Regions from separate parts of the Vreelandella sp. 162(4c) genome, predicted to be linked through region 1. Evidence: predicted binding sites of a transcription regulator. Region 1 holds the regulator's gene; each other region holds the start of a gene.
The links. Region 1 encodes FNR, which switches genes on or off when oxygen is low (the NO sensors DNR and NnrR bind a similar motif). Its sites were predicted from a motif close to TTGATNTANATCAA; they were not measured.
Positions count from the first base shown of each region.

Region 1 (10,147 bases):
ATGCAGTGGAAAGCCTGGCCGATCAGCTCAATATTGCCATCTGGCATGCGGGCACCAGCCCAGAAGGCAAGCTGGCCCGGATGAAAGAGCTTCAAGCCGCAGGCGAAACCGTGGCGATGATTGGTGACGGCATTAACGACGTGCCGGTGTTAGCCGGTGCCGATGTGGCGATTGCCATGAATGGCGCAACGGATCTAGCCCGCACCCGCGCCGACGCAGTGCTGCTCAGCCCACGTCTGATGCGGATTTTTGAGGCCATCGAGATTTCCCGCGCCACCCGGCGTATCATGCGCCAGAACATGATTTGGTCAGTGTGCTACAACTTTTCGGCGCTGCCGCTGGCGGCAATGGGTCTGGTGCCGCCCTGGCTAGCCGCAATTGGAATGTCGCTTAGCTCGCTAGTAGTGGTGGGTAATGCCCTGCGACTGTCGCGCTGGCGACCTCAGCCCGCGCCAACGCTCGACACTTCAACACCGGTGGCCGCATGACGATTCTTTATCTGCTGATCCCGCTTTCCCTGATTTTGCTGGGCCTCGCCGTCTGGGCGTTTTTCTGGGCGGTGAAAAATGATCAGTTCGATGACCTAGAAGGCCCAGCGCACCGCATTCTATTTGATGAGGATGAAAACGACCTTAGCCCTGAGCAGCGCCGCCAGCATCAGCAGGCAAAGCAAAAATCTTCCGAACCATCAGCGGCAGACACACCCGACGACCAAGAGTCTCGGCCATGAATCCAACGGGGCTTGATCTGCCGCCGCTAATGGCGGCGTTTGTGTTTGGCTTGATGGGCGGCGCCCACTGCATTGGTATGTGTGGCGGCATTATGAGCGCGCTCACCTTTGCAGTCCCCCCCAGCATGCGTCATCCGGCGCGCATGGGAGGCCTGCTGCTCAGCTACAACACAGGCCGCATTGTTAGCTATATGAGCGCAGGCGCGCTGGTGGCACTGCTAGGCACGCTGTTTTCCCTTTCTGCTACGGCACGCCTGCTACTCCAGGTATTTGCCGCACTGATGCTGATCTTAATGGCACTGTATATCGCCAACTGGTGGAAAGGGCTGCTCAAAGTGGAGGCCGTTGGCCGGCGACTATGGCGCCTTATCGAACCCGTGGGGCGTCGCTTGATGCCCGTAGTGCATATTCCCCAAGCCTTCGCCCTGGGAGCGCTCTGGGGCTGGCTCCCCTGCGGGTTGGTCTACTCCATGTTGGCCTGGAGCTTAGCGATTGCCGACCCGCTTCAGGGCGCTCTACTCATGGGCGCCTTTGGGCTTGGCACCCTACCTGCGCTGCTTGCCACTGGCCTGGCTGCCCGCCAGCTCAGCCATTTGATACGTCACCCCGCGACCCGCAGCGTGGCAGCGCTGACAATTATCGCTTTTGCACTGTGGCAACTGTGGACGCTTTCGGTACACAACCTCTAATAGCATGACGTGGCTCAACATTTACCTCCTAACCACGGGTTAGGCTAGCGGCATTTCCTAACGTCGGAGCGCCCCTTCATGCCCGTTCATACCCCTGCTGCCTTGCCTCTTGCACCCGCTGCTGCCGCAGCCCCTATGCAGCCGGTGTGGGACGAAGCGTTACTGCGTCGCTACGACACCAACGGCCCACGCTACACCTCCTACCCCACGGCGCTGTCGTTTCACGACCAATTTACCCCTGGCGACCTGACCCAGGCATTGGAGCGTAGCAATGCCAGTAAGCGTCCGCTCTCTCTGTACGTTCATGTGCCCTTCTGCCGCAAGATCTGCTTCTACTGCGCGTGTAATAAAATCGCTACCAAAAACACTGCCCTTGCCGAGCCCTATATAGCCCGGCTTGACCGTGAAATGGTGCTGACCGCACGCCACTTGGATACATCACGACCGGTGGAGCAGTTGCATTGGGGCGGCGGCACGCCGACATTTCTCAGTTTGAACCAGATGGGCGACCTGATTGATCGACTGGATGCACGTTTTGGTCTTTCATCGTCTGCTGATCGCGATTACGCAATTGAAATAGATCCTCGCGAAGCGGATGTGTTTACGCTGCGCCATCTCGAATCCCTCGGCTTTAATCGCATCAGCCTGGGCGTGCAGGATTTAAGCCCGCTGGTGCAGAAAGCGATTAACCGTATTCAGCCTCGGGTACTTACCGAAACGCTGATGGAGGAGGCGCATCGCCTGGGCTTTCGCTCGCTCAATCTCGACCTAATTTATGGCTTGCCATTTCAGACTGAAAAGAGCTTTGCCAACACCCTACGCCAGGTGATCGAGCTCAACCCGGCGCGCCTTTCTGTGTTTAATTACGCGCATATGCCCGAGCGTTTTGCCCCGCAGCGGCGCATTAATGTCGATGACTTGCCAGGCGGAGAAGAGAAGCTAGCGATTCTGCGCACCACCATCGAAATGCTCACCGCAGCTGGCTATGTGCATATCGGTATGGATCACTTTGCCCGCCCTGACGATAGCCTGGCTATTGCCCAGCGCGAAGGCTCGCTGCAGCGCAACTTCCAGGGCTACTCCAGCCATGCTCAGTGCGACTTAATCGGGCTTGGCGTATCGGCGATTTCCCGTATTGATGACGTCTATGCGCAGAATCCTAGCGATCTGGCCCGCTACGAAGCGGCGCTGGATCAGGGGCAGCTTGCCACCGTGCGTGGCATACGCTTAAGTGATGACGACCTGATCCGCCGGGATGTGATTGAGCGGCTGATGTGCGATATGGGCATTGATCTGACCGCCGTTAGCCAGCGCTGGAACATTGATGCCCCCCGCTACTTTGCGCCTGCGCTTGAGCGCCTGCAAAGCGCCGAGCAAGATGGCCTGCTGGCACGCAGCGGCGACCAGCTTAACGCAACGCCAATGGGTCGACTGCTGATTCGCCATATAGCAATGGCGTTTGATACCCATCTTTCCGGGCAAACGGGACAACAGTATTCTAAGATTGTTTAATCACCTTATTGCAGGCATGCTAAAGCGACTATAATAAGTAAGGATTTTCTAATTGATAAGCGGGACCCTCTCAAGGAGCAAAGCATGTTGGAACCCATGAGCCGTCGGCGCTCGCTACTCCATGAAGCTCGCTGCCAAACCTGCAGTTTGAGCTCACTGTGCCTGCCACTTGCCCTTGAGCTGGACGACGTGGGGCAGTTTGACGCCATTATTCGTCGTCGCGCGCCGCTGAAAAAAGGCGAACCGCTGTTTCGTCAGGGCGACACCTTTACCAGCGTTTACGCAGTCCGTTCGGGCAGTTTGAAACAGATCACCGCCGAAGGTAACGGCAGCGAGCAGTTGACCAATTTCTACCTGCCCAGTGAATTGGTGGGGTTGGATGGCATTGACGAAGAGCATTACCCCGGTAGCGTTATCGCCCTGGAAACGACCACCGTCTGCGAGATTCCTTTTGACCGCCTGGACTTACTCTCGGAGGAGCTACCCGAACTGCGTGGCCAGCTTTATCGTAGCATGAGCAAAGAGTTGCGCGATGACCGGCGTATGATGCGGCTACTTTCGCGTAAAACCGCCGATCAGCGGCTGGCAAGTTTTTTGATTACCCTCTCGGATCGTTTTCGTCGCCGGGGCTACTCGCCTTACAGCTTTCGCCTCTCAATGCCCAGGGCTGATATCGGCAACTACCTGGGCTTAGCGGTGGAAACGGTCAGCCGCATACTAAGCCGCTTTCAGCAGCAGAGTGTGGTGGCGGTCTCCGGGCGAGAGGTCAACATTCTCGATATGCCGCGCTTGATTACCCTCGCCGAAGAGGAAGAGCAAACAGTTAGCTGACGTTAAAGGCTTGGATACGCCCCGCCAGTAGCTCTGCTTGCTTGGCCTCAAGGCCTTCAAAATCGAACAGGCTGCGGTCGGCCAACTGGGAAGGGGCAATGTTGGTGACAGCCTTGAACATGCTCTCCAGGCGGCCAGGAAACTTTTTGTCCCACTCGGCGAGCATCTCTTTGACCACCTGACGCTGCATATTAGGCTGTGAACCGCACAGGTTGCAGGGAATAATCGGAAACGCCATCAGCCGCGAAAACTCGGCGATATCAGCCTCTTTGCAGTAGGCCAACGGCCGAATAACGATATTCTTCCCATCATCGGATAGCAGCTTTGGCGGCATCGCTTTCAGGTTGCCGCCAAAGAACATATTGAGAAACAGTGTTTCGAGAATATCTTCCCGGTGATGGCCCAGGGCTATCTTATTGGCGCCAATCTCTTCGGCAAAGCCATACAACGAGCCGCGCCGCAGCCGTGAACAAAGCGCGCAGGTGGTTTTACCTTCCGGGGTTTTCTCTTTTACCACCGAGTAAGTATCGCGCTCGACAATGTGGTACTCCACGCCCTGCTTATCCAGATACGCAGGCAATACGTGCTCGGGAAAACCCGGCTGTTTTTGATCCAGATTGACCGCTACCAGCGAAAAATTGACCGGCGCATTGCGCTGCAAATTGCGCAAAATCTCCAGCATCGTGTAGCTGTCCTTTCCACCGGAGAGGCAGACCATTACGCGATCACCTTCATTGATCATTTGGTAATCAATGATCGCATTGCCCACTTCTCGGCGCAGACGCTTTTGCAGCTTGTTAAATTCACGCTTCTGCTTCGCATCAGCCAGCTCAGGCTGGTCGTGCTCAGCGTCAGCTGGGGTGGCTCCAACCGTATCAAGGTGAGCAGGATCAAAGTGATCAAGAGTTTGCATGGTATAAGCACTGCCGAGGGTAGAAGGCGTGAGAGAAAAAAGTAATAACTATTCTAACAACACTCACCGCCTGACCCAACTAATCAGACGTAGCCACACAAGATATCGCAATTGGAAGTGACTATTTTGACCGCTGCACCATACCTCGGTGCGAGGGCAGCTTGGAGCGAGGGTCTTTTGTCATGGATGACAAAAGTAGCGCCCAGGGAAGGGTTCACAGCGCCCTCGCGGAAAGCTGTCCTCGCCACAACGAAAGAGACTACTATGCCACCTGCGCCATAATACGCTGCAAGCGCATATACAGCAGTGCGCTGGCGGTGGCCTCTCCAAGCACACTCTGCATGCCCATGACGGGTACTTGCCAGCATGCCAACGCCTGGGCGAAGCTGCTGGGCGCTTCGACCTCCGGGTGCAAACGGCGCAGTTGGCGCTGATGCAGTTTTGCCACATCGACCTGGGCGTTGGGCAGGGCAAAATTCAGCCGCTTACTGAGTAGTGCATTCAATGCTCCAATGCGCTTCTCTAACTGCCAGCCAACGATGGGCCGATTGCCGATAAATTCTACTAGCGCGCTCAAGTTATCACTGTTTGGTGGCAGTATCTCCCCCGCCTCGCACAGCAAGTGATGACGGCGCAGCGTTGCGCTCGCGGGCTGCTTCGCGCTGCCAAGGGTGATCACAAAAGCGCGGCTGGTATGCACCTGCTGATGGCTTAGCACCACTGCCGCCACGCTGATCACAGGTGATGATTGCGTGGGCGTTGCGGTGCAGGCGAGCGCCACCAGCTCTTCGCCCATATAGGGCTGAAACAGCCAGGCATAGGGGGAGTCTGCACAACGACGCCGGTCACTTTCACGCCTTAACAAGGTGCGCAGCGAGCCGCTAAATAGCGTCACATGTCGATCTAACAGCCGCATTCCGCTCACGAATACTCCAAATGGTAACGGTGGGAAAGCCGCTGCTTAAAGTCTTTGACAATATGCATCGCTTCGCGCAGTAGGTCGCGCTCCAGGGAAGAGAGGTTCTGCACCACGACACGGTTAGCGCGTCTGCTGCTTTGGGCGTTAGTTTCTTTCGCATCCGCAGAAGTTTCCAGCGTACTTAGCTGCTGCTTGAGGCACAGCTCAGAAAAGAGCGCCAACGCTTCGCCCAGGTCATCGGAAAAACGGCGATCCAACCGACCGTCAGTAACCAGGGCATCCAAGCGATCAAACGTCGAGGTGGCTTTGATGCGCCGCTCAAGCGCCATGGTGCGGACACCGTGCACGATAGGGAAAATACCGCCTTTCTTGATATCGATACCGTGCTGAGGCTTTTTCAGCGAACCAAACAGCGTCAGCGGCGTCGAAAAGCGCAGCGCCGTGCGGGCAAAATAGGAAAGCAGCAGCTCATCGCCCGAGCAGCGTTCAAACAGCTCATCGCGCACGCTCTCAAGCAAGCTCGGGTTGCCCGCCACGCCATGAGCATCGAGCATAATGGCCAGCTTCATCAGGCTATCGCCATCACGCTCCCTGGCCCACTTGGCAATATTACCTTTCCATTGGGATACCGTGGCCACCCACTCGGGGTTAGACACCATAATGTTGCCGGGGCACGGCGGGTAACCAAGCTGAATCAGGGTATCGGTGAGCGTTTGCATATGGCTGGCAAGATCAGGCCACTGGGTTTCATCGGCAAGAATCAAGCCGTTATCCTGATCCGTTTTTAGAATCTGCTCACCGCGCCCTTCGCTGCCCATCACCATCATGCAGCTCTGCTCGTGATAGCGCTTATCGACAGTGAACTCCCAGGCCTTGCTAATAATACGGCCGTTTAGTGCCGCAAGCAGATCCATCGCAAAGCGCAGCTTAACGCCCTGGGCCATCAGCGCTTTGACCAGCTCCGGGGTGCGCTGACTGGCAGCTGAAAGCGCCTCTAAGTTGGTCGCCTGCTCGATCTGCAGGCTCACCACATAGCTGCGGCTTGAGAAGTAGCTAAGCACGTCGGTGAGCTCTACAACGCCTTTCAAGACGTTTTGCTCCATCACTACCACCCGCGCCACTTTATGGCGGGTCATCAGCACCAATACTTCAAATAAGTACTGATCCGGTGCGACGGTCACCAAGTTAAAATGGGCGATCTTATCCACTGATGATGTTACCGCGCTGCCCTTTAGCACTAAGGCGTTGAGCAGATCGGTTTTGGTCACCATGCCGAGGGTGTCGTCCTGGGTCGACACCAGCAGGCTGTCGGCGTGACTTTCGTTGAGCTGTTTTACAGCGCTAGCGATATCGGTCGTCGCTGCCATCAGCAGTGGCGCACGCATGCACTCGCTTACCTTGGCCAGCATAAAGCCTGCCATGGTGACGCCACCTTCGGCGCGCTTTTCGGTCATCAGGCGCGCCTTATGGGTCAGCGATTGGCGAAAAAAACTGCTGAAATCAGGATAGTGGCGACACAGCTGCTGAAACAGTGCTTTAGGCATTAGGTAACACAGGCACTCCTGTTCAGCCTTAAAGCGGTAGCGGCTTTTACCGTTGAGAATACTGATCGCGCCAAACAGGTCCCCTGCCGTGTAGTGACCAATACGCGCGGTAGATGAGGGCAATGTAGGATCGATTTCCGCCACTTCGCCTTTATGGATCAGATAAACGAACTCACCCGCTTGGCCAGTCTCTAAAATGATTTCGTCACGATCAAAATAGGCCAGGTCAATGCCACGACGAATGTGGTCACGCCCCTCATCGTCAAGGAGCGTAAACGGCAGTTGGGATAGATCCACATCGACCATGGGGTATAACCTCATTAAACGGGCTGCGACTAACCGGGTTGTGTCTTAAGGCGCGCTAGCAGACATAAGCAAAAATAAATAAACGTCGTGACTCGATACTGGCCCACATAAATTGGCCCACACCAGCGCTTCAAAAAAATGTTATCGATTATTATATGAAGGTGGCTGTACGGGTATAAAGGATTCACTTCCCAAGTAGCAAGTATAACCTTGTTATACCTTTAGCTATCACGCTAAAGTCGAAGCGACTTTTGATACACGACCAAAGTATCGACACTTACTAACCGTGCTTCCGGCAAAACCCAGGACATGTATTTAAAGTAGCCAATAACTGCTTTTATTTGCTCACTAGACTATCGTCCTATAGCTCTTCAAACGCCTACAAAATTCGCTTAAACAGCCTCTAAAAACTCGTATTTTCAATAACATGCATCTTACCAAAAGCCAATTCGTCGTTTATTGATACCAAAGTCTGGGATTTATTTTTTGACGTTTATTGCCCAGTATTAACAATGAGTCATGCAGGGTAATCGCACGTCACTAACTAACTCGACATTTCATATCGAATAATAAGGTGATGTGCTAACAGAAGCTGACTCACCACTCCTATCGATAGGGTGGCTTTAGACGTGCGATTGCCCTGATGGGCCACACGCTATTCCTCGTGAACTTTCCCAACCTTAAAAATCACAAGTGGAGAGCAACACAATGGCAGATGACAAAACCAACGCTGCTGAATACTGGAAAGCAAACGTCCGCTTAATTTTCGGATGCCTGGCTGTTTGGGCATTTGTTTCTTACGGATGCGCTATCCTTTTTCGCCCGCTGCTCGCCGGTATTCCGGTTGGCGGTACCGATCTTGGCTTCTGGTTTGCACAACAGGGCTCAATCCTAACGTTTATCGTGCTGATCTTCTTCTATGCCTGGAAGATGAACAAGCTCGATCAAAAATTTGGCCTTGGGGAGTAAGCCGGTATGAGCCAGTTTGCAATTAACTTACTGTTCGTCGGCGCCTCTTTTGCCTTGTATATAGGCATTGCGATTTGGGCGCGCGCCGGCTCAACGAAAGACTTCTATGTCGCGGGGGGCGGGGTTCACCCGATCACCAATGGCATGGCCACCGCAGCGGACTGGATGTCAGCTGCATCGTTCATTTCCATGGCGGGCCTGCTAGCCTCAGGCGGCTACGCCAACTCTACTTTCCTAATGGGCTGGACTGGCGGCTACGTTATCCTCGCGATGCTGCTAGCACCTTACCTGCGTAAGTTTGGTAAGTTCACCGTGCCTGACTTTATCGGCGACCGCTTCTACAGCAACACCGCTCGCTTAGTGGCTATCGTCTGCTTGATTGTGGCGTCGGTTACCTACGTTATCGGTCAAATGACCGGTGCGGGCGTAGCGTTCTCTCGCTTCCTTGAAGTCAGCAACACCTGGGGTATTTGGTTAGCCGCGCTGATCGTTTTCCTCTACGCCGTATTTGGTGGTATGAAAGGCATTACCTATACCCAGGTAGCCCAGTACATCGTTCTAATCATCGCTTACACCATTCCTGCGGTGTTTATTGCCTTCCAACTAACCGGCAACCCGATTCCGATGTTCGGTATGTTCAGCACGCATACTGAATCCGGCATTCCGCTGCTGGCTAAATTGGATGACGTGGTTAGCGCACTTGGCTTCCGCGACTACACCGCCGATGTGGACAACAAACTCAACATGGTGCTGTTTACCCTGTCGCTGATGGTCGGTACTGCCGGTCTACCCCACGTTATCATTCGCTTCTTCACCGTCCCGAAAGTAGCCGATGCTCGCTGGTCTGCTGGCTGGGCGCTGGTGTTCATTGCCCTGCTTTACCTCACGGCTCCTGCGGTCGGTTCAATGGCACGTCTGAATCTGGCGACCACCGTGTACCCAGAGATGGCGGGGCAGGTTGAAAACTACGAAGAGGCTGCGCAAAACCCGATTCTGTACGAAGAACGCCCTGATTGGGTTCGTACATGGGAAGAAACAGGCCTTATCACCTTCAACGATCTCAACAATGACGGCCGTATCCAAATGTATAATGATGCTGCCGACTACTCTGATCGTGGCTGGGAAGGCAACGAGCTAACCGTCAATAATGACATACTGGTACTCGCCAACCCGGAAATTGCCAATCTTCCCGGCTGGGTTATTGGTTTGATTGCAGCGGGTGGTATCGCCGCAGCACTCTCGACAGCTGCAGGCTTGCTGCTGGCGATCTCGTCGGCGATCAGCCACGACTTGATCAAGACCATGATCAATCCCAAGATCACCGAGAAAGGCGAGATGTTGGCAGCGCGAATCTCCATGGGTGGTGCCATCCTGTTGGCCACTTACCTGGGGCTTAATCCGCCGGGGTTTGCAGCACAAACGGTGGCATTAGCCTTTGGTATCGCCGGTGCATCACTGTTCCCCGCGCTGATGATGGGTATCTTCTCCACGCGGATGAACAGCTCAGGCGCGGTCGCCGGTATGCTGGCGGGCTTGATTTGCACCCTGCTTTACATCTTTACCTACCTGGGCTGGTTCTTCGTGCCGGATACCAATATGCTGGCAAACACGCCGGATAACTGGATCTTTGGCATCTCGCCGCTCTCCTTCGGTGCCGTAGGCGCGATGATCAACTTCGCCGTTGCCTTTGCGGTTTCCAGAGTGACAGCTGCACCGCCGCAGGAAATTCAGGAT
Region 1 covers NZ_CM176981.1:3,864,327-3,874,473, reverse strand. The annotation lists gene AC4EYZ_RS17725 (heavy metal translocating P-type ATPase) at 1-488, shown strand, start outside; gene ccoS (cbb3-type cytochrome oxidase assembly protein CcoS) at 485-730, shown strand; gene AC4EYZ_RS17715 (sulfite exporter TauE/SafE family protein) at 727-1,419, shown strand; gene hemN (oxygen-independent coproporphyrinogen III oxidase) at 1,498-2,931, shown strand; gene fnr (fumarate/nitrate reduction transcriptional regulator Fnr) at 3,016-3,762, shown strand; gene ttcA (tRNA 2-thiocytidine(32) synthetase TtcA) at 3,755-4,675, opposite strand; gene AC4EYZ_RS17695 (3'-5' exonuclease family protein) at 4,938-5,591, opposite strand; gene AC4EYZ_RS17690 (DUF294 nucleotidyltransferase-like domain-containing protein) at 5,597-7,444, opposite strand; gene AC4EYZ_RS17685 (DUF4212 domain-containing protein) at 8,153-8,413, shown strand; gene AC4EYZ_RS17680 (sodium:solute symporter family protein) at 8,420-10,147, shown strand, end outside.

Region 2 (10,147 bases), 1.8 Mb from region 1:
TTGCAGATTTGAAGTCCAATCCACTTCGTTTACTCCTTAGTTTGGTGAACCTGTTGGGTGTTGGTTGCCTGAGCCAACGACGTTTTCTCTTGATGCAGGCTGCGCCAAGCATCGTAGGTACTGAGGAAGACCTCGCCGCCGAGCGCTTTCATGAAATCGGAGCCACGAAGCTTGTCCATAACCGGCCCCTTGACCTCGGCCAGATGCAGCGCCATGTCGGCATCCTTCAACCGAGCGTTGATCTCCTCTAGGCTCTCCAAGGCCGAGGCGTCGATGGTATTAACTGCCTGACACGCCAGCACGATATGCTGCAATTCGAAGTCACGGGAAATCAAGGCCATCACGGTATCCTCAAGGTAACGGGCATTGGCGAAATAAAGGCTTTCGTCGATGCGGAGTATGACCAGACGCTTATCGGTCTCAACGTCGTGACGCAGGACATTTCGGAAATGCTCGCTGCCCGGCACTCGGCCGACCACGGCGCTATGGGGACGGCTGGTACGGTAGAGATGCAAGGCGAGCGATAGCCCTACGCCGGCCAGGATGCCGCTTTCCACCCCATGGCCCAGGGTGGCGATGATGGTTACCAACATGGCTACGCCATCACTGCGGGAGTAGACCCAGTTTTTTTGCACCGCGCCCAAATCCACCAATGACAGGACGGCGACGATAATGGTTGCGGCGAGCGTGACGATGGGGAGATAGGCGATCAACGGTGTCAGCAGCAACGCGGCCAGTGTGATGCCTATGGCCGTGAACGCACCTGCCGCCGGAGTCTGAGCGCCGGCATCGAAATTGACCACCGAACGGGCAAAGCCACCCGTCACCGGCATGCCGCCAGAGAAGGAAGCCGCGATATTCGAAGTGCCAAGACCGATCAGTTCCTGGTTTGGCTCGATGCGTTGCCGACGCTTGGCGGCCAAGGACTGACCTACCGATACTGACTCTACGAAACCGACCACGCTTATCAGCAAGGCAGCTACTAACAGTTCACGCCATAGCCCAAGGTCCAAACCTGGTAAGGTAAGCGGAGGTAGGCCGGCCGGTACTTCTCCCACGACGGCTACGCCGTGCTGGTCGAGCTGCCAGGCCCAGCTCGCTAGGGTGGTCAGCGCCACGGCAAGAATCGGTGCTGCCTTGGACAGCATATCCGCTGAGCGTGACGGCAGGCCTAGCGACAGGAGCCCTGGCTTCAACCAACGCCGGGCAGCATAAAGAAAGACCAGCACACCTAAACCGATGGCAAGAGTAATCCCATGGAGGCTGCCCACGTTTACCCACAGGTCGCCCAGTAATTCGATCATGTTGTGACCCGAGGCTTCCACCCCCAGCAGGTGTCGGGCCTGACCGATCGCGATGAGCAGCCCCGAGGCGGTGATGAATCCGGAGATCACGGGATGACTGAGGAAATTGGCCAAGAAGCCCAGTCGCGCCACCCCCATGAGGATGAGAAGCAAACCAGACATCAGTGCCAGTACCAGTGCAGCGCCCAAGTATTCCGGCGACCCTTGCGGGGCGACGCGACCGATGGCCACCGCTGTCATCAGCGAGACCACTGCCACTGGCCCTACCGCAAGGGTGCGGCTGGTCCCGAAAATCGCATAAACGAACAGCGGAGCGATGCTTGCATAAAGCCCCACCTCGGGGGGAAGGCCCGCCAGCATGGCGTATGCCAGCGACTGCGGGATCAGCATGACGGTCACGATTACCGCTGCCAACAGGTCGCTGGCCAACGTATCGCGTCCATAGCCGGGCAGCCACTGGAGTATAGGTAGATAATGCTTCAGGCTGGCCATAGCACGCTCACGACCCAGAATCACCCTTTGCCTGATGGGCTTGTTGTTCAAGCCTGTCGCGCAAGGGCTCCAAGTCATAGCCAGCCGCATTGGCTGATTCGATCAGCTCGGATACCGGACGCTGCGGGGCGAGTGATAATGCCCACAAATGGGCCACGCGTTTTCCCGTTCGGCAGAAGCCGAGCACGGGGGCCTTTGCAGAATGCAGCACATCTGAATAGGCATCGATGTCCGCCTTTGCGTATTCCCCAGGCTTTACGGGAACTTCATGCCAGGCCATGCCCAGTGATTTGGCCTTAGCCTTGAGGGCATCGGGATCCGGCTGGTCATCACTTTCCCCGCGCGGGCGATTGGAGATAATGGTGCGGAACCCTTGTTCGGCAAGCTGTTCAAGTTCGTCGAGGCGAGGTTGTGCTGCCACGTAAAGGCGATCATCGAGTGGTTTGATATCCATAGGTTACCTCCTTGGTCGCTTTAGGAACGCGCCTCATCATCCCAGGCGGCCCCCGGTAGAGCATCGAGGGGAATCTTCAGGTAACGACGACCATTATCCTCTGGCTCTGGCAGGTCGCCGCCCCGGATATTGACTTGCAAAGCGTGCAGGATCAGTTTCGGCATGGGCAGCTTGGCGTCACGTTCGTTACGCAAAGCGATGAAGCTTTCCGCTGTCGGGCTGTCTTGGAGATGAATATTGGTTTCGCGCTGGACACTCACCGTGCTTTCCCACTCTGGCTCGCGATCGCCGGGCATGTAGTCGTGACCGGTAAAGAGCCGAGTGTCGTCCGGCAGTGCCAGGATGGCCTGAATGGAATCCCACAGTTTGTGAGCATTGCCCCCAGGGAAATCGGCACGGGCCGTACCACCATCCGGCTGAAACAGCGTGTCGTGCACGAACGCCGCATCGCCGATGACGTAGGTGATCGACGCCTTGGTATGGCCGGGCGAGAACATAATCCGGCCTTCTATCTCGCCCACGTGGAAAGTATCGCCCTCTACAAAAAGGTGGTCCCACTGTCGGCCGTCATCCGGAAAGTCGGGCCAGTTGTATATATCCTTCCATAGCGCTTGCACTTGCGTAACGTAAGCTCCTATAGCCGTTGGTGCCCCTGTCTTTTCCTTAAGATACTGTGCTGCCGAAAAATGGTCGGCGTGTGGATGCGTATCGAGTATCCAGTCAACGATGAGCCCCTCCCGTGCGACGTAATCTAGTAACTCATCAGCATGGTGGGTTGCAGTGGTCCCTGACTTCTCATCAAAGTCCAGGACAGGGTCAAGGATGGCACAGCGCCGTGTCGCAGGGTCACTGATAATATATTGAACGCTTGAGGTTCTTTGATCGTAAAAGCCGGCCACGTCCGGCCTGCCTGGTGAGTGTCGGAAATTACGCATATTCTTCCTCATTCTCCATTTTAGTTACAAGCCTAGACCATATTGGAATAACAAGAAAACAATGAAACATGTTTATACAAACATCAAGTAAAAGTGACATCTCCCCCTCTGATTGGGTTGAGCTAGCCAGATTCCAAGCGACTCAACGAACTCGAAGTCGCGAAGACAAGATTAAAGAAGCTTTTCACTGAGTCGCTACTGGAGATGATTGCCGCTAGCCACCGGGCTATTTAACTTCTGCCCAGCTTATAAATTAATAGGCATTAATACATGTAAAATTTAATAGTGCCTATTAGGGCGTGTCCTCATTTTGAAAGAAAGGCTGTCCCTCATTGATTTTCTGTGGGGTTATGCGACTCTTCTTAACAGAAGGGGAGTACAGCCATGACACGATATGTTTTGACCGATGACATTTGGGAACAGCTTCAAGTCACCATGAAAGCAAAGGGTTGCCACCGCTGGCCCAATGATCGAAATGTGATGGAAGCAATACTCTGGAAACTCCGAACCGGCGCTCCCTAGCGCGATGTTCCAAGTGAGTTTTGCCCCTGGAAAACGGCCTATAATCGCTTCAACCGCTGGGCCACCAAAGGACTGTGGGAGCAATTTTTTTTGAGCTACGAGGCGAAATTGATGCGGAGTGGGTATTCGCCGACGGAAGTTACCTCCGCGCTCACCAGCATGCGAGTGGAGCTCGGCATGGAGAAGAGCGGGCCATTGGAAAATCACGAGGAGGAGCTACCACCAAACTTCATATGCTCGCCGATGCGCATGGAAATCCGGTCGATTTTGAAGTCACTGGGGGTAACGTCCACGACGCCACGGTTGCAGAGCACCTCATAAAGAAGGTCGATCAAGCCGACCACTTCATTGCTGACAAGGGCTATGATTCAGAGGGCATCCGTGACCATGCCAGGGCAGGGGGCATCAACCCGATCATCCCCAAAAGATCAAACAACAAGACGCCAAATCCGGAGTTTGACGCCTTTCTCTACAGGCATCGCCATTTGGTAGAAAACCTCTTTGCTCGGCTGAAACACTTTCGCAGCATTGCCACTCGCTTTGAGAAACTGGCACGAAATTTCAAATCCATGGTTTACCTGGCGTGCACCTTCATTTGGTTGAAAATGAAATGAGGACACGCCCTAAGCAAACAAAACCATAGAAAAAGCGCTTGCCATGTTTATTGGGGCAAGCGCTTTTTTACATATGCGCGCTAAAAAATTCCCATGTAACAAGCTAATTACTTAATGCTAGATGAAATTCCATATACAGAACAGCTACTTAGTCATTTAACATTAAGAGAGCATTAAGCGATATATCATAACACATTGACACGTATCAACTTTCTACCTTGAGCAAAGGCGTAATCTAAGGGTATTCCGACATTCGCCCTGCGAATGCCGTTTAATTCGCCAAGGAGGCGCTATGGACGCAATACGTCGCTCGCTCTTGGGTCAAATGGCACGCTTAAGTGCAGGCGCTGCGCTGATGCCGTTTTCAAGCCTTGCCCAAGCTGGCATTAATCAGCAACCTGCCCGCCGCGAAGGCGACCCAACTAAACGCTACGGTATGCTTATCGACTTACGCCAGTGCATCGGCTGCCAAGCCTGTACGGTGTCGTGTCATATCGAAAACGCTGCACCGCTGGGACAGTTTCGCACCACGGTCTCCCAGTATGAAGTACAGCATCAGGAAAGCGGCGAATTAGCCACCTTTATGCTGCCCCGGCTGTGTAACCACTGTGAAAACCCACCCTGCGTCCCGGTCTGCCCTGTAGAAGCCACTTACCAGCAGCAGGATGGCATTGTGGTGGTCGATAGCGACCGCTGCGTAGGGTGTGCCTATTGCGTCAATGCTTGCCCCTACGATGCTCGCTTTATTAACCAACGCACTCAAACCGCCGACAAGTGCACCTTCTGTGCCCATCGTCTAGAAGCCGGACTATTGCCCGCTTGCGTTGAGAGCTGCGTAGGCGGTGCCCGCGTGATTGGAGATATGCGCGATCCTCAAAGCCAAATCAGCCGCATGATTCATGAACATCGCGATGCATTGATGGTGCTACAACCAGAAAAAAACACCCTTCCTCAGGTGTTCTACCTAGGCATGGATGAGCGCTTCACCACGCGTCCTAAGGCCGAGCCCGTTGCGCTCGAAGTACTCGACCCCCACGGTCAGGAGATGGGCTATGAATTCCACCATTGAGCTACTGGCACCGCGCTATGACATCGCCTGGTACCCGTGGGCGGTTCAGTACTTTTTTATGATTGCGGTTTCCTACGCCAGCCTATGGCTAGCCGCCCCAGCACTGGTATTCGGTAAAAAAACCTGGCTGCCTACCGCACGTCTGGCGCTAATCGCTTGCGTTAGCACTACGCTAGTGGCGCCCGTTGCGTTACTCGCGGATTTGCACCAGCCACTGCGGTTCTGGCACTTCTACGCTTACGCCAATAGCCACTCGTGGATGTCGATTGGCAGCGTTGTTCTGCCGCTTTATTTGGTTAGCGTGCTTGGCCTTGCTTGGTTGGCATGGCGGCCCGCGCTGCAGGCACAGTGCGGCACTCCAGGACTCGGTGGCATGCTAGCCACCTGGCTTTCACTGGGCAGAGGCACAACGCCACGAGCAATGGTCGCGGTGGTAGGTCTGGCTGCGCTGGGACTTTCCAGCGGCATTATGCTTTACACCGGTGCGGAACTAGCAATCGTAAAGGCCCGTCCGCTTTGGAACACCGTGTGGCTACCGCCCATGCTGGCGACCACCGGATTTATCGCCGCCTCCGGTCTGGTGTTAGTGCTGAACAGGGTTAGTGGGCTTTGTTCGCAAACCGCTATACGACAGATGCTGTATGTGCTGCTAGTGGCCTGTGCGCTAGCAGGATTGATCGCGCTTAGCTGGTTTTTAGATGGCGTAAATGCCCACGTAGGCTCAGTCGCCACCGCGCTGGAATCCGTGCGCCATAGCGCCTCGTGGCGCAACACTGCCCTCTGGGGAGGCATTACCGGCATCGCGCTGTTTGCCGCCGTGTTGTTTTTATTGACTCGCCCTACCCTGCGCCAGCCCGGGCCGAGCGGCGCTCCAACCTCTAGCCAGCCAGCACTGTTTGCCTGGGCATGGTTGCTAGGCCTCGTCGCCATACACATGGGCTGGATGTTTCGCTGGGTGGTACTGATGGATGTTCAGCATGTGGCGCGCAATAGTGCCGGATTTCACCACTATGGTATTCCCGCCGGCTCTTCCGGCATTTTAGGCATTGTTGGCACCTTCGGTCTCTGGCTCGCCGTTATTCTCCTGATTGAACTGTTTATTCCCTGGCGACAGGCCCAACAAGGCGGCCTTATAGCAATGCCAACCCACGCTGCCCAAGATGCTTCTACTCATCCTCTCACCGCTAAAAAAGGAGCGTCTAGTCATGTCTAAGTCTGCTCAAGACCCGTCACGCCGCCGTTTTCTAAAAGGCGCTGCCGCCGCTGGTGGTGCAGCCACCTTTGCCGTGGGCTATGCCGACCCACTGGCAAAAATGGCCAAGGGCATTACCGGTAGCGCGGGTGAAAAACCCAGGCACAATATTCATGGCAACTCGCTGACCCCAGAATACCGCGTCGATTTAGACACTGGCGAACTCACCTTAACCCCCGGCCAGCGAGTCGCCTTCACTATTTGTTACGGCTGTACTACCCGATGCGGCGTGAGAGTGAGGGTCGATGACACCCTTGGCGAAGTACTGCGGGTATCAGGCAATCCCTACCACCCGCTGTCCGCCGACGACCATTTACCTATGCGTACACCGGTGGCGGATGCACTGCGTAGTGTTAGCGCCTATGGTGAACAGGGTCAGATAAACCGCTCCACCGCCTGCGCCCGTGGCAACGCCATGATGAGCCAAATTACCAACCCTTTCCGAGTCGACAACTGCCTGAAACGAGTAGGTGAACGTGGTAGCCGTCAATGGCAGAAAATCTCCTTTGAGCAGCTAATTGAAGAAATCTGCGAAGGCGGCGACCTGTTTAACGAAGGCCACGTTGATGGACTGCGCGATATTCGCGATCACGACACCCTGATTGACCCTGACAACCCTGAATATGGCCCCAAGGCCAACCAATTAATGGTGATGGAAGCCACTGACTACGGGCGTTCAGACCTACTCAAGCGCTTTACCCTCAATGCCTTTGCTACCCGCAATTATGGTCACCATGGCGCTTACTGTGGTTTGGCTTTCCGCATGGGATCTGGCGCGGTGATGAACAATATTGTCACCAACGCCCACGTTAAGCCAGATATCCAAAACGCACGCTTCATCATGTATATCGGCTGTGCGCCCAGCCAAGCGGGCAACCCGTTTAAACGCCAAGGCCGCTTGATTGCCCAAGCCCGTGCAGCCGGTACGTTGGAGTACGTGGTGGTCGACCCAGCGCTCAATGCCGCCACCTCCCACGCAGCCGACAACAACCGCTGGGTGCCTATTCGTCCTGGGACAGACAGCGCTTTTGCCATGGCAATCATCCAGTGGCTACTCGACAACCAAGGCTATGCTAGTGACTTCCTAGCTCTGCCCGGCCAAGCCGCCGCCAATGCAGCGGGCGAAACCACCCACTCCAACGCCACTCATTTGGTGATTGACACCTATGAACACCCCCGCAGAGGTTATTTTCTTCGCGCCAGCGACCTGGGCCTAGCGGAAGCGGATAACGATGCTGACTCGCCGATGGTAGTCGCCAATGGCGAACTCGCGCTAAGCGAAGAGGTGATGACCGCCGAGCTCTTTGCCGAACGTCCGGTTGAGCTTGCCGATGGCACCACCGTGACCGTCAAAAGCAGCCTGACGTTGCTAAGCGAATCTGCCCACGAGTACGACCTAGACACCTATGCCGAGCATTGTGGCATTCCCAAGGCGACGATTATTGAATTGGCCAGCCGCTATGCCAGCCATGGCAGAAAAGCCGCTGTTAACTGTCACGGCGGCATGATGTCGGGTAACGGTTTCTACGCCGCGTTCAGCGTGCAAATGCTGAACTTACTGGCGGGCAACTACAACATGAAGGGTGGCAGCGCCGTGGGCGGCGGCACTTACAGCGGTACCGGCGAGGGCCCACGCTACGACTTAGCCAACTTTCCTGGTAAGCGCGCACCTCAGGGGGTGTTTCTATCCCGCTCGCGCTTCCCCTACGAAAAGTCTTCCGAGTATCAGCGCAAAGTCGCCGCAGGCGAAAATCCTTACCCGGCTAGAGCGCCGTGGCGCTCGTTGGCACCGCCGACACTCACAGAGCACCTACCCTCTGCACTAGATAGCTATCCTTACCCCATCAAAGCGGTGATTGGCTGTATGGCCAACCCGATTTATGGTCAGGCCGGTCTGAAAAGCGTCATTGTCGACAAGCTGAAGGACCCTAAGCGTCTAGGGCTCTTTGTCGCCGTGGATGGCTTTATCAATGAAACCAACCGCTACGCCGACTACATCGTGCCTGATTCCGTGATGTACGAGGTGTGGGGGTTTACTGGCGCGTGGAAAGGCACCCTCGGCAAACTAACCACCGCCTGCTGGCCCGTAGTTGAGCCACGCCAGCAAAAAACCGCCGAGGGAGAACCGGTGTCAATGGACAGCTTCTTTATTGCCGTGGCCAAGCGCCTGGGTCTGCCCGGCTTTGGCGACAACGCAATTCCCGATGCCCAAGGAAATCTGCACCCGCTCAATCGCGCTGAGGATTACTACCTGCGAGCCGCGGCCAATATCGCTTTTCAAGAAGAGCCACTGCCAGAAGCAGATGACGCTGATATTGCTCATGGAGGCATTGCCCCACTGCTGCCTAAAATCGCAAGAACGCTAAAATCTGATGAACGCGCTAGAGTTGCCTATCTCTATGCCCGGGGTGGACGCTTTGAAGATGCCAGCGAGCACTTCATCGGTGAAAAATTGAAATACCAGTGGAAGCAAACGCTGTGTGTTTACAACGAATCGGTAGGCACCAGTATTGATACCACTAATGGCCTGCCCAATAGCGGCGTCCCCTGCCATAAGCTGCCTCAGATGGCGAACAAGCAACCTATGCGCGAGATATTTTCTGAGCAGGAGTGGCCGCTGCTAGCCTTCTCGTTCAAATCCAATCTGATGAACTCTTACGCCATTGGGAGTGAGCGGCTACGTATGATCAAGCCTTATAACCCGATACAAATGCACCGCCAAGACGCCGAGCGCTTTGGTATCCAGCACGGTGATACCATTCGCATAGAAAGCCCTGGCGGAAGCGTTGTGGGATTGGCACTAGTCAGTGAAAGCGTAATACCTGGCGCCCTGGGCATTGAGCACGGCTATGGCCACAAGGATTTAGGTGCCACGCCACATGTCATCGACGGGGTATCCCAGCCGGATATGCCCTGGATGCGTGCAGGTATCAATATTAATGACCTAGGCTTTCAAGACCCCACACGGAAAGTAGATGGCACTTGGCTAGAGCCAATCAGTGGGGCCAGCGTGCGCCAAGGCTTACCAGTAAAAGTTAGACGAGTCTAACCAATGCAGAGCAATAGAATATATACAGCTAGCTTTGCAAATTTGGAATGAAAAAAACAAGGACGCCCTCATGAGCTTCTAAGGGTGTCCGCTAAGGCTGTAGTGGTCAATTAAAACTGGCCAACGGTTTATAGTTAACTCAGTATTTTTTCTCTGCCTGGTTCGGACACTTATCAACTTGACTAGAAACGCAACATTTTAACTGTCACTTATCTGCTAATTGCTGGCGATATGGTCGTTATATTCATTCATGAGTGGGTGCTCGGAGGAATTGTTGGCCTATTAGGCCGTAGCCACAGGCATGATCTTGTGTCATCAGATGACGAGGTTCAAAGGTCCAAAAGTGGTGGAGCCTAAATGCCCTAGATAGGGAACCATCTTTAAGTACACGGCTCATCCAGCCCAGACTCCCATAAGCAGCCAGCACGAATAGTCAGCGAGCTGGTTACAGTGCTG
Region 2 covers NZ_CM176981.1:164,964-175,110, reverse strand. The annotation lists gene AC4EYZ_RS00805 (YeeE/YedE family protein) at 1-24, opposite strand, end outside; gene AC4EYZ_RS00800 (SulP family inorganic anion transporter) at 30-1,796, opposite strand; gene AC4EYZ_RS00795 (protein tyrosine phosphatase family protein) at 1,804-2,250, opposite strand; gene AC4EYZ_RS00790 (MBL fold metallo-hydrolase) at 2,271-3,185, opposite strand; gene AC4EYZ_RS00785 (YgaP family membrane protein) at 3,394-3,468, shown strand; partial or broken gene AC4EYZ_RS00780 (IS5 family transposase) at 3,570-4,321, shown strand; gene dsrO (sulfate reduction electron transfer complex DsrMKJOP subunit DsrO) at 4,614-5,390, shown strand; gene nrfD (NrfD/PsrC family molybdoenzyme membrane anchor subunit) at 5,374-6,603, shown strand; gene AC4EYZ_RS00765 (molybdopterin dinucleotide binding domain-containing protein) at 6,596-9,691, shown strand.
Region 2: a site for FNR is predicted at 4,517-4,530, ahead of dsrO (sulfate reduction electron transfer complex DsrMKJOP subunit DsrO). Genes of this name have one in related genera too.

Region 3 (10,147 bases), 2.5 Mb from region 1:
ATCAATAGCCGGTTGCCCAGGGCAATACGCTTGCCATCTATCTGGCCTATAACGCCCATGCCATTGGGAGCCTCGAAGTCCAACGCTTCTGTTAATTTTACCTCTGCCTCTTTAGCCTTTTCGACTATTGCATGGGCCAAGGGGTGCTCGCTGCCTCGCTCAAGACTAGCTGCCAAGCGCAAAAGCTCCGATTCAGCAATGCCTTCAGTGAGAATCAACTCGGTCACTCGTGGTTTGCCTTCGGTAAGCGTGCCGGTTTTGTCGACGACGACGGTGTCGACCTTCTCTAGACGTTCAAGAGCTTCGGCATCGCGAATCAACACGCCTAACTGGGCACCGCGCCCTACACCGACCATAATTGACATGGGGGTAGCAAGACCTAGCGCGCACGGGCAGGCAATGATCAGAACACTAACCGCCGCAATAAGGCCAAACGCCATCGGCGGGGTAGGGCCCCACAATGACCAGGCGATGAAAGCCACAACAGCAATGAGAATAACGACGGGTACAAAGATGCTGGCGACTTTGTCGGCAAGCCCTTGAATGGGTGCGCGGCTGCGCTGGGCGCTGGCGACCATTTGCACAATCTGCGACAGCATCGTGTCCTGGCCCACCTTGTCAGCGCGCATGACAAAGGATCCTTGACCATTGATGCTGCCGCCAATGACGCCATCGCCGACTTCCTTTTTCACCGCTAGTGGTTCACCGGTAACCATGGATTCGTCAACGTTGGAGCGACCTTCCATCACTTCGCCATCTAATGGCACCTTATCGCCGGGGCGCACCCGGAGACGATCCCCTACCTGAACCTGGTCAAGAGAGATATCTTCCTCATTGCCCTGATCATCAAGGCGTCGAGCGGTAGCAGGCGCCAAGTCGAGCAGAGCACGAATAGCGCCAGAGGTTTTTTCACGAGCGCGTAGCTCTAATACTTGTCCCAGTAAAACTAAAACGACAATCACTGCCGCTGCTTCGAAATAAACGGCCACCGAACCATCGGCTTGACGGAAGGCGTCGGGAAAGATGCCCGGTGTGAGGGTGGCCAGCAAACTGTAGAGCAACGCGGTGCCGGTACCGATCGCGATTAGCGTGAACATATTAAGGCTGCGATGCACTAGCGAACGCCATCCGCGTACAAAGAATGGCCAACCTGCCCAGACGACTACCGGCGTTGCCAGCAGCAGTTGAATCCAGTTAGAGGTTTGCTGGGAAATAAAATGCATAAGGCCAAACACGTGGCCACCCATTTCTAGGGCAAACACGGGGAGGGTCAGTACTAGGCCGATCCAGAAACGCCTGGTCATGTCCTTGAGTTCGTCCGAAGGGCCGGTGTCAGCAGAGACGGTCTCAGGTTCCAGCGCCATGCCACAGATTGGACAGTCGCCTGGGCCTTCTCGTCGAACTTCTGGGTGCATCGGGCAAGTATAAATAGACCCCGAGGGTACTGACGCTTGTGACTGTTTGCTTGGCTCAAGATACGCATCAGGCTTGGCAATAAACTTTTCCTGACACTTTTCTGAGCAGAAGTACCAAGTCTTACCCGCGTGATCGGCACGGTGGCGGGAGGTATGGGGATCAACGTCCATGCCACAAACAGGGTCTTTCACCTTTGTCTCGTTATGGTCTTCAGACATCGTTCATTCTCCCCGTTTGGCGAACAAGGCGCATGGCTTCGTGCTCTTCAAGTGCTAAAAGGGAATCTAAGAGCTCTTTAGCCTCAGGAATTTCCGCTTTGCCAACGAGGGTTCGATAAAGGTTTATCGTTTGTTCATGGAAATCAAAAACCTCTCGGCAAATGTCGTCAACACTTAGCGTGGAATAGGGCGCATCGCAGGTACGATGCGTACGGATAGGTTTATGCTCCAAATAGTCATAAACGTAGGTTTTTAATGCTTTCGCGTCAGCAGTCTGTTCAAAGCGCGCCACAACGCGCTGCATTTCCGCTTCCTGTGCAGCTAAGTAATTGAGCAACATGCGAGCGCGCTCTTCTTCGTGTATATCGGCGCAATGAGCAAGGCAAGCTGCAAGATGCTCGTGTAACTGACGGGTCCAATCGATCAATTCACCAAAGGTTCTAACGTCCATTTGGTACCTCCTATAACGCTATTAACGTTAATGAGTGTGAGAGTGCTCGCTATCGTTTGAAGCGTCGCGTTTGGATAGGAAAATCCATTCGCCGAGTAAAAGAGTAGCCATTACTACGCCAGCAACGATGAGCACCATGGGGTCCGAGATGGCTTTTACCCATAAAAAGCCGATTAACACGACAGCATCTAGTAGTATGGCAATGCTAGGAATAACAGGATTAGCCCCCACTCTGTCCTTGAGATGACGAAGCACACCCCAGTGGATGGCCATATCCATGATCAGGTAGAAAATGATGCCTAATGCTGCGATGCGGCTCAGGTCAAAAAAAGCGGTGAGCACTAAGCCAAATACGATGGTGTACACCAGTGTATGCTTTTGTACACTGCCGGGCATGTGGAAATGGCGGTGAGGAACCAGCTTCATTTCTGTCAGCATGGCGAGCATGCGTGAAACGGCAAAGACGCTGGCGATGATACCGCCCGCCGTTGCCAACATGGCGAGAATGACGGTAAACGCAACTGCCGCTTCACCCAGTGCGGGACGGGCAGCGGCGGCCAGGGAGTAGTCTTGGGTTTCGATAATTTCAGGCAAAGATAGGTTGCTGGCAACGGCAAAACCGACAAGGGCATAGATCACCACGCATAGCGCAATCGAGATCGTGATAGCTTTGCCAAGATTCCGCTTAGGATCTTTAAGCTCCGAACCACTATTGGTAATCGTCGTGAAGCCTTTAAATGCCAGTATGCCGAGCGCCGTAGCACCTAAAAAGCCCGTTATCGTAGGCGTAGGTGCATCGTTGCCAGCACCCATTTCGATGGAGTCGGCAATAAACACGCCGACAATACCAAACACTATAATGCCACCTATTTTGATAAATCCGAGCACCGAGGCGACGGTCTCGATCAAGCGGTTGGCGGATAAATTGATCAAAAAGGCTATTAGCAGTAAACCAACCCCGAGTAGGGGCACAAATAGTGAACGATCCCCCAGGTCAAACAACTCAAGCGTGTAGGAACCAAACGTTCTCGCCAAAAAACTCTGTGCGATCACCATGGAAAAATACATCAGGAGGGCATGAAAGGCGGTGGGAAGCGTCGGGCCATACGCTTTCTGTAAATACATGCCAATCCCACCTGCTGATGGGAAGGTATTGGACATTTTAACGTAAGAATAAGCGCTGAAAGAGACAATGACGGCAGCGGCCAGAAAGGCTAGAGGAAATAGCCGACCAGTCATTTCGGCCATTTGGCCGGTTAGCGCAAAAATACCGGCCCCAATCATCACGCCGGTGCCTAATGCAACGGCACCGACCAACGAAAGACTGTTTTCTTTATATTGTGGCGTTCTATCCTGCCCAACCATGAAAGCGACTCCTTGTATTAACGGCAACCACAGCAGCAATAACTGCCGAGGACTCCTGTGCGGTGTTTTTTGATGCTATATAAATTAAATATAGAACCTATGTGCAGCCACATGGCAAATGACTAACGGAAGGTCTGATTTTGCGAGGCCACAGGCAAGCAGCTCTTACCCTAAACTAGCTAGTCTTGCTCCTGGTTGTGTCATGTAGCCGTTATGACTATTAATGACAGCTCCAAGGTTCCTGTTTAGCGTTGTCTTTAACGTTCTGATCGACGAAACGGTAATACTCCTTCTTAAAGCGGTTCCACCGATCAGCGCTGACCTGTATGTCATGGAGCTTGAGAATTTTTTCAACGTCATCGATGCAGAGCCTCAGCGCATCGTAAGCAAGGCTGATATTTCGGTTTTTCTCGTTGTAGACCACCTTATCCATTCCATAGAGTCGGTCGATATCTGACAGCGCTTCTTCAATGCGTTTGGATTTACTAGGCTTGATTTTTAAATTCCGAGTCACCAGTGTGTTTTTGGAAACACCCAAGCGGTGCTCTTGTTGTGTCGTTTTCATGGTCTTTCTCCCAGGCGCGTACATGTATATATAGAGTGGTTCAGTCCTTGTCTATTTTGTCCTTATGACCGCCGTGGTGTTTATGCATGAAAATATGCATCAGTGGGCATGCTGCCAAAAAGAGGAAAGGTAAGAACTGAAATAGGTGGAGACGGTGCTCGGTTCCAATCAGGTATCCCGCCCAAATGACAAACCCAGCAAGTGGCACCCACAACATCAGCAAACGACTACTTGTACTGTTACTCATAATCACCTCAGTAACTCGCCCAAAGAGCCAACAGCAGTTAAGGCCGTTGGTTTGGGAAAAATCAAATAAATAACCCCAATAACAGCATGGATGATTTGTCTGAACGCAACCTGAACAGCATCGGAGGGAAATATGATCCTGATCAAGCGCCTCGCAAAAAGTAGGCGATAATTACCCAAGCGGTATCCATAGCCTCATTCCCATCATCATTAGGTTTTCGGTGAGCGATACAAAGCTTAATGGGTATTACTGTTGCCGACACAGGCGCACTTGAGCTCACGTTTATCGAGGTATATCGCTTTAAAGACAGAACCTGTCACACGGTGCCAACGAATAGCGCCAGTGGCGCAGCCAGCCAGATAAGCGTATCGGCCAGCAATTAGTAGCTTCGGAAGTATCTAGGCGTGAAGGTAAACGTAACTGAAGGGGACTTGGCGCTGGGCGTGCAGGTCATAGTTGAGAAACATGGCGCTAAAGCTCGCTACGCCCTGCAGCTTTTGCAGACCCGGGGGTATGATCGCTGTGGCTACGGCATACTCTAGCACGCGTGCAGTGAATATTATGCACTGAACCTCCCAACTGGCAGAAAAATCGATGAGTAACGCAGTGGCAAAAATTGCCAGCACAGGGCGATAGGTGGTCGCATTAGGGTCTGAAACGCTAACTCCCAGGTGCTCATGAAGCTCTTCATAGCCGCCAATACGTTCATAGCCCAGATATCCCTGGGAAATCGTATCGACATGTTCCTGCTCTGTAAACGCGTCAATCTCTTATCGCGAAGTCAGCAGGTTTACGTTCACCTAAGGCCCATGTGCACGAGCAGGTCAACGATCTACAAGCCAAACGGACATATGTACTCTCCTGTTTGCAACCATAAGCGCGAGCGCTGGAGTGGGTCGTTGTCACCGTTATGAACCTCTTAGTTGTTTATTAACACTATATTGCTTACCTAACATAATAATCTAACTCCCTTCCACAGCCTTCAGATCAAATATGTGGCGCGACGAAAACTTTATTGTGAAGTGAGCCAGTCAATCTTACTAAGCCTGAAGGCGCCTCAGTCGTTAGGTAATAAGTTTATTTTATATGAAATTTGTTAACTTCCATGTCTCAACATAAACATTTGAGATTCGCTAAAGTGTATATTTATTCGCTGACAATGCGAAGTTGGTTTTCTAAGTAAGGGCTAGCATTCGCCGGGAGCAGGTTTGTCGGAGTTAAAAGGACCAAGAGGTTGTTTTCTACTTAATAACACAAGTGGGCGGTTGAGACGGTAGCTAACAGTGTGGTGACCCATAAGGTGACTAAGAAAATTTGTTATAGGGCATAGACACTATTATTTACTCTGGGGGTATTCCAGTTTGTATTGGAAAGGGGTTCTCAATACTTTCGTCTGCTTGGTGACGCCTTTGCTCTTGTGTCCATAATATCTTGAGATAATTCACCACATCTCGTATCTCGCTGGGAGCCAAAACTTCCTGATACGCTGGCATCGTTAGCCTATCGGTTTTATTCCAGGGGTCGCGCCAACCCTCGGCAATAATTCGGTAGAGCATGGCATCAGAGTGTTTCCAGGTATGGCCCTCTGGCCCATGTGGTGGAGCAGGTAACTCGCCTAGAGCATTTTGCTCTTCCCAGTTGGGCATGCCTTCGCCTTGTGTACCGTGGCAACTAGCACAGTATTGTCGGTAAACTCTTTTTCCGTCTTCCAGCTGAGGAGTATCGCTTGAAAAAGGACGGTCCTCAGCCATGGCGTGCCCCACAACCATTAGCGTCAGCCATGAGGCAGTGAAAAAACAGTGCTTACGCATCGGGATAAGTCCAGGATTGGCCTTCGTCTTCACTGTGTAGAAGTTCCCCTTTCTGGTTTAAACCATAGAGAGTGTCTTTGGCGGAGAGTGTGAGTGCAACGAGCTCTGTGCCGTCACCAGCTACTTGTTGCCACTCTTGACCACCCGTTTCACTACGCCATAGTCCTTGCTGTGTAACCACATAGACTCGCTTTGGGTTGCCAAGGCTATAAGCCACATCATAGACGCTGCCAGCATCAAGTGCTCCGGTCGGTCTCCAACCGCAAAAGCAGTCCATCGATAGACGCACCGCATCGTCCGATACCCCGTAGAGCCAGCCGGTCTGCATGCTGCCTTCCATGTCAGAGTGGACGAGTCGGTTAATCTTTTGTGAAGGACCACTGTCCATTTTTTTCCAGGTGGTGCCAGCATCCTCGCTTTGGTAGATGCCGTCTTCTTCAATTACCGCATAAAGTGTTTCGTTCTGACGGCGATGTACAGCTAGCGCAGTAACCTCTCGGCTAGGTAGGTTAGCGCTAAGCTCTTGCCAGGTTTCTCCATTGTCGGTGCTACGCTGCACCCCGATTGAGGGGCCTGCGATATAGAGCGCTTGCGGATCAGTGGAGGGGACCGATACCGCGCGCAACTGGCCTTCATTCACGTCTTCGGGCAAGGGAATCGCATTCCAGGTCATGCCTTCATCGGCACGCTGGAATAGTTGGTTAGCCTCAATTTTAAACAGTCGTTTGCCTGTTACGTCATATTGCAGTGCAAGCAACCCTTCTTCAGTTGCCAAGGCCGTAATGGCGCTGCCAAAGCTGACTGCGGCCAAGCCTGTCAGTAAGAAGACACGTAAAAAACGACTCACGATCATGTGCATTTCAATATTTCCTTAAATAACGATTAGCCGATAACACCTAGGGCAGGGAAAGTACGCAATAACCAATATGACAGCTCGGATAGTTTGCCTGTGATCATTAAGCTACCCATCAGAATCATGATCAACCCAGCCGCTATATGTATGAAATGCCCCCAGCGACGCAGGAATTTCTGGTGCTTTATGAAGCGATCGAGCGAAATAGCACTCAGCATGAAGGGCACACCCAGACCCAAAGAATAAACGCCGAGCAACGCCATGCCGCTCCAGGCGTTGGCCGTGGAAGCGCTGACGGTAAGAATGGCACCCAAAATCGGGCCAATGCAGGGGGTCCAGCCAAATGCAAACGCTAAACCAAGCAGATAAGCCGCACTGCGGCTTCCGCCGACGTCCTTCAGTCGACCCATAAACCGCCATTCTTGCTGAAACCAGCGCCACGGCATGAGCCCGGTCATGAAGGCACCAAACAGGATGACGATAAGGCCACCGACTAGGTTTGCTTCTTGGCGATACACCAACAGCAGACGACCAATGGCTGTGGCACTGGCTCCCAGCATCAAAAAAACGGTTGAAAAACCGAGCACGAACCACATTGACTGGGTTAATACCCGAAGACGCTCTCGTCTATCCGCTTCCTGTAGTTGTCCGAGCGAGCGGCCGGTCATGAATGAAAGATAGCCAGGCACAAGTGGCAAAACACAGGGCGAAATAAACGAGATCAGGCCTGCCAGAAAGGCAGTGGCAAGTCCTATATTGGCTACTTCAAGCATTATCCTTTACCTATGCTAGGCTTGGAATTTTGACGAGGACTGCTTGATTGACTCGCTTTGATCTACTATTTGGTGAGTGGTGGGCGCTGTGTCGGCATTCACTTCTGAAGCGTCTTCTACCTGGGCCTGAACATTGGTAGCGTCGCTTTGCTCGGTCGCTTCACCTTTTTTGTCTTTGCACTTCATTATGCATAGGCCTAATCCGCACATAATGAGACATGGCAATAGGCTCAATAGAATAGGCGCGATGCCGAGCAAGACCAGGTTATCCCAGCCAAAAGCAAGGCCGCCAGCCACTGCCACGCCACCCAGCAACATCAGGCCGCGAGGCCCTGTCAACAGGCCTTGTAGCCCCGATTTTTGTTTGCTCTGTTGGGTTTTGTCGTCACAACAACTCATGGTGCTACCTCATTATCTGGTTGCAATCATTTCGGTAAGAAAGTCGATCATGTCTTGAGTGTTCCACTCGGCTTCCCCCACGAGGCGCCCAATTTCTTTGCCTTGGCGGTCAAGTAGCAGCGTCGTGGGAATACCTACAGCCCCAAGATCTGCACTAGCCATCCCGGTTTTATCTATATAGGGAGCCAGATGCTCAATGCCTATCTCTTGATAAAATTCATTAACAATCTCGATCCCCTTACGGTCGATCGATAAGGCGACCACTTCAAAATTATCGCTGCCAAGCTCAGCCTGGAGGGCATCTAAAGTGGGCATTTCCTCTCGACAAGGCCCACACCATGTTGCCCAGATGTTGAGTAAAATCAGTTTTCCTTCAAAGTCAGCCAACGTTAAAGGGGTGCCGCCGCTATCCTCGAAACTGATTTCCGATACGTCGTTGGGGGTGGCCCAGAGAAGAAACCCTTGTGGCCCTGAGCTTTCTGACGGGGCGGCCATGGCAAGGGATGTGGCAGTCATCAGAAATACGGCTACGAGATATCCTGCCAGGATGGGTAGTTTCATCGCCACACTATCCCTTAGTGAGTCGCGTAAATGTCGGGGCTATCGGTCGGTTGCGAGGCTATGGCATAGACCTCGAGCGGGCCGCGTTTTTCTCCCGACATGCCCGGTGAGCCAAGCGGCATTCCCGGCACACTCAGCCCTATGATAGAGGGCTTTTCATCAAGCACTTGGGTCACACTCTCAACAGGCACATGCCCTTCGAAGAGATAGTCTCCTACGACCGTGGTATGGCAGCCATGCAGTTCTTCAGGGACGTTATACTCGGCTTTCATTTCCACTAGATCATGGGTGTCGACCGTCTCCACGTCGAAGCCGTTTTGTTCCAAATATTTGGCATATTCGGCACAACACCCGCAATTGGGATTTTTGTAGAGGGTCGCTGATATATCAGCCGCCAATCCCGATACGGGAAAAGCCAGCAAAGACGTAACAGCTAACGCTTGCCAATGTTTCATATATTGAGTGTCCGGTTAGTTAACAGGGCGGAAGGTCTCATTGACGCTGCCCGCATAAGAAAAAGGTTGCTTGCGTACAAGCAACCCCATCCGAGTCGTTTCAAGCGTCGTCGTTCTCATGCTGCATGTTTTCCATCATGGCGTTACATTTTTCCATCACGGATTTCATATCGCCCATCATGTCGTGCATACCACCTTCTTGCATCATATTGCTATGCATGTCATTGCCCTCCATCGGCTCCTGCTGATTCTCTTCTTGGGCAAGAAGCGAGCTAGCTCCGAAGCTACTGGCAGCAACAATGGCGGTAAACAGGATCGCAGTATTACGTTTACGCATGACACTCTCCTCCGTGTGTGAATCACTCTGCCAAACGAGCTGGTGGTAGGACTTGATTACGGTTTTTACCTTGTGGCAGAGGTGCTTTTGTAAGATATCCTTAAAGCAGACTTTAAGGTCAAGGCCTCATTTTAAATTTCGATGTACAACCGAAAGGTTTGCCATAAACGCTCAATTGAAGACTTGACCTTTGGGCAGCCTGGCGGTTGTAAGCTGGCTACGAGTAAACAAATGAGGGTAAGCCAATGCGAGTTTCCGAGCTGGCTCAGACGGGAGGGGTAACGGCAGAAACAGTACGTCACTATACAAGGGAAGGGTTGTTGCAACCGCACCGCGACCCGCGCAACGGTTATCAACTCTACGATATAGAGTCCTTGGGGCGCCTACGTTTTATCGACTGCCTGCGTTCGCTGGGCGTTAGTCTTCCAGAGATCAAACAAATATTATCTTGGGCGGATCAAGGCACCGTAGAGTTTAATGAACCAGTACCACTCGCCACTCAAAGGCGACGTCTGAACTTGCGGACCCAAGAACTCCAGGTGATAGAGCGATGGTTAGATAACATGAACCAAGACAAGATGACTGAAAGCTTCAGTCTGAAGGAACTAATCGAATCGCTTGGGACAGGTAAATTAGTTTTCGAGGCTAATGATTCGCGAAGTAATCATTAGTGATGCGGCGAAGTCATGGCACTGT
Region 3 covers NZ_CM176981.1:923,475-933,621, reverse strand. The annotation lists gene AC4EYZ_RS04175 (heavy metal translocating P-type ATPase) at 1-1,634, opposite strand, end outside; gene AC4EYZ_RS04170 (hypothetical protein) at 1,627-2,085, opposite strand; gene AC4EYZ_RS04165 (APC family permease) at 2,113-3,450, opposite strand; gene AC4EYZ_RS04160 (hypothetical protein) at 3,671-4,015, opposite strand; gene AC4EYZ_RS04155 (DUF2933 domain-containing protein) at 4,056-4,232, opposite strand; gene AC4EYZ_RS04150 (c-type cytochrome) at 5,603-6,013, opposite strand; gene AC4EYZ_RS04145 (WD40/YVTN/BNR-like repeat-containing protein) at 6,066-6,932, opposite strand; gene AC4EYZ_RS04140 (cytochrome c biogenesis CcdA family protein) at 6,956-7,699, opposite strand; gene AC4EYZ_RS04135 (hypothetical protein) at 7,715-8,098, opposite strand; gene AC4EYZ_RS04130 (TlpA family protein disulfide reductase) at 8,111-8,659, opposite strand; gene AC4EYZ_RS04125 (DUF411 domain-containing protein) at 8,674-9,114, opposite strand; gene AC4EYZ_RS04120 (hypothetical protein) at 9,215-9,451, opposite strand; gene AC4EYZ_RS04115 (MerR family transcriptional regulator) at 9,697-10,122, shown strand; partial or broken gene AC4EYZ_RS04110 (sulfite exporter TauE/SafE family protein) at 10,119-10,147, opposite strand, start outside.
Region 3: a site for FNR is predicted at 4,395-4,408, ahead of AC4EYZ_RS04155 (DUF2933 domain-containing protein). Genes of this name have one in related genera too.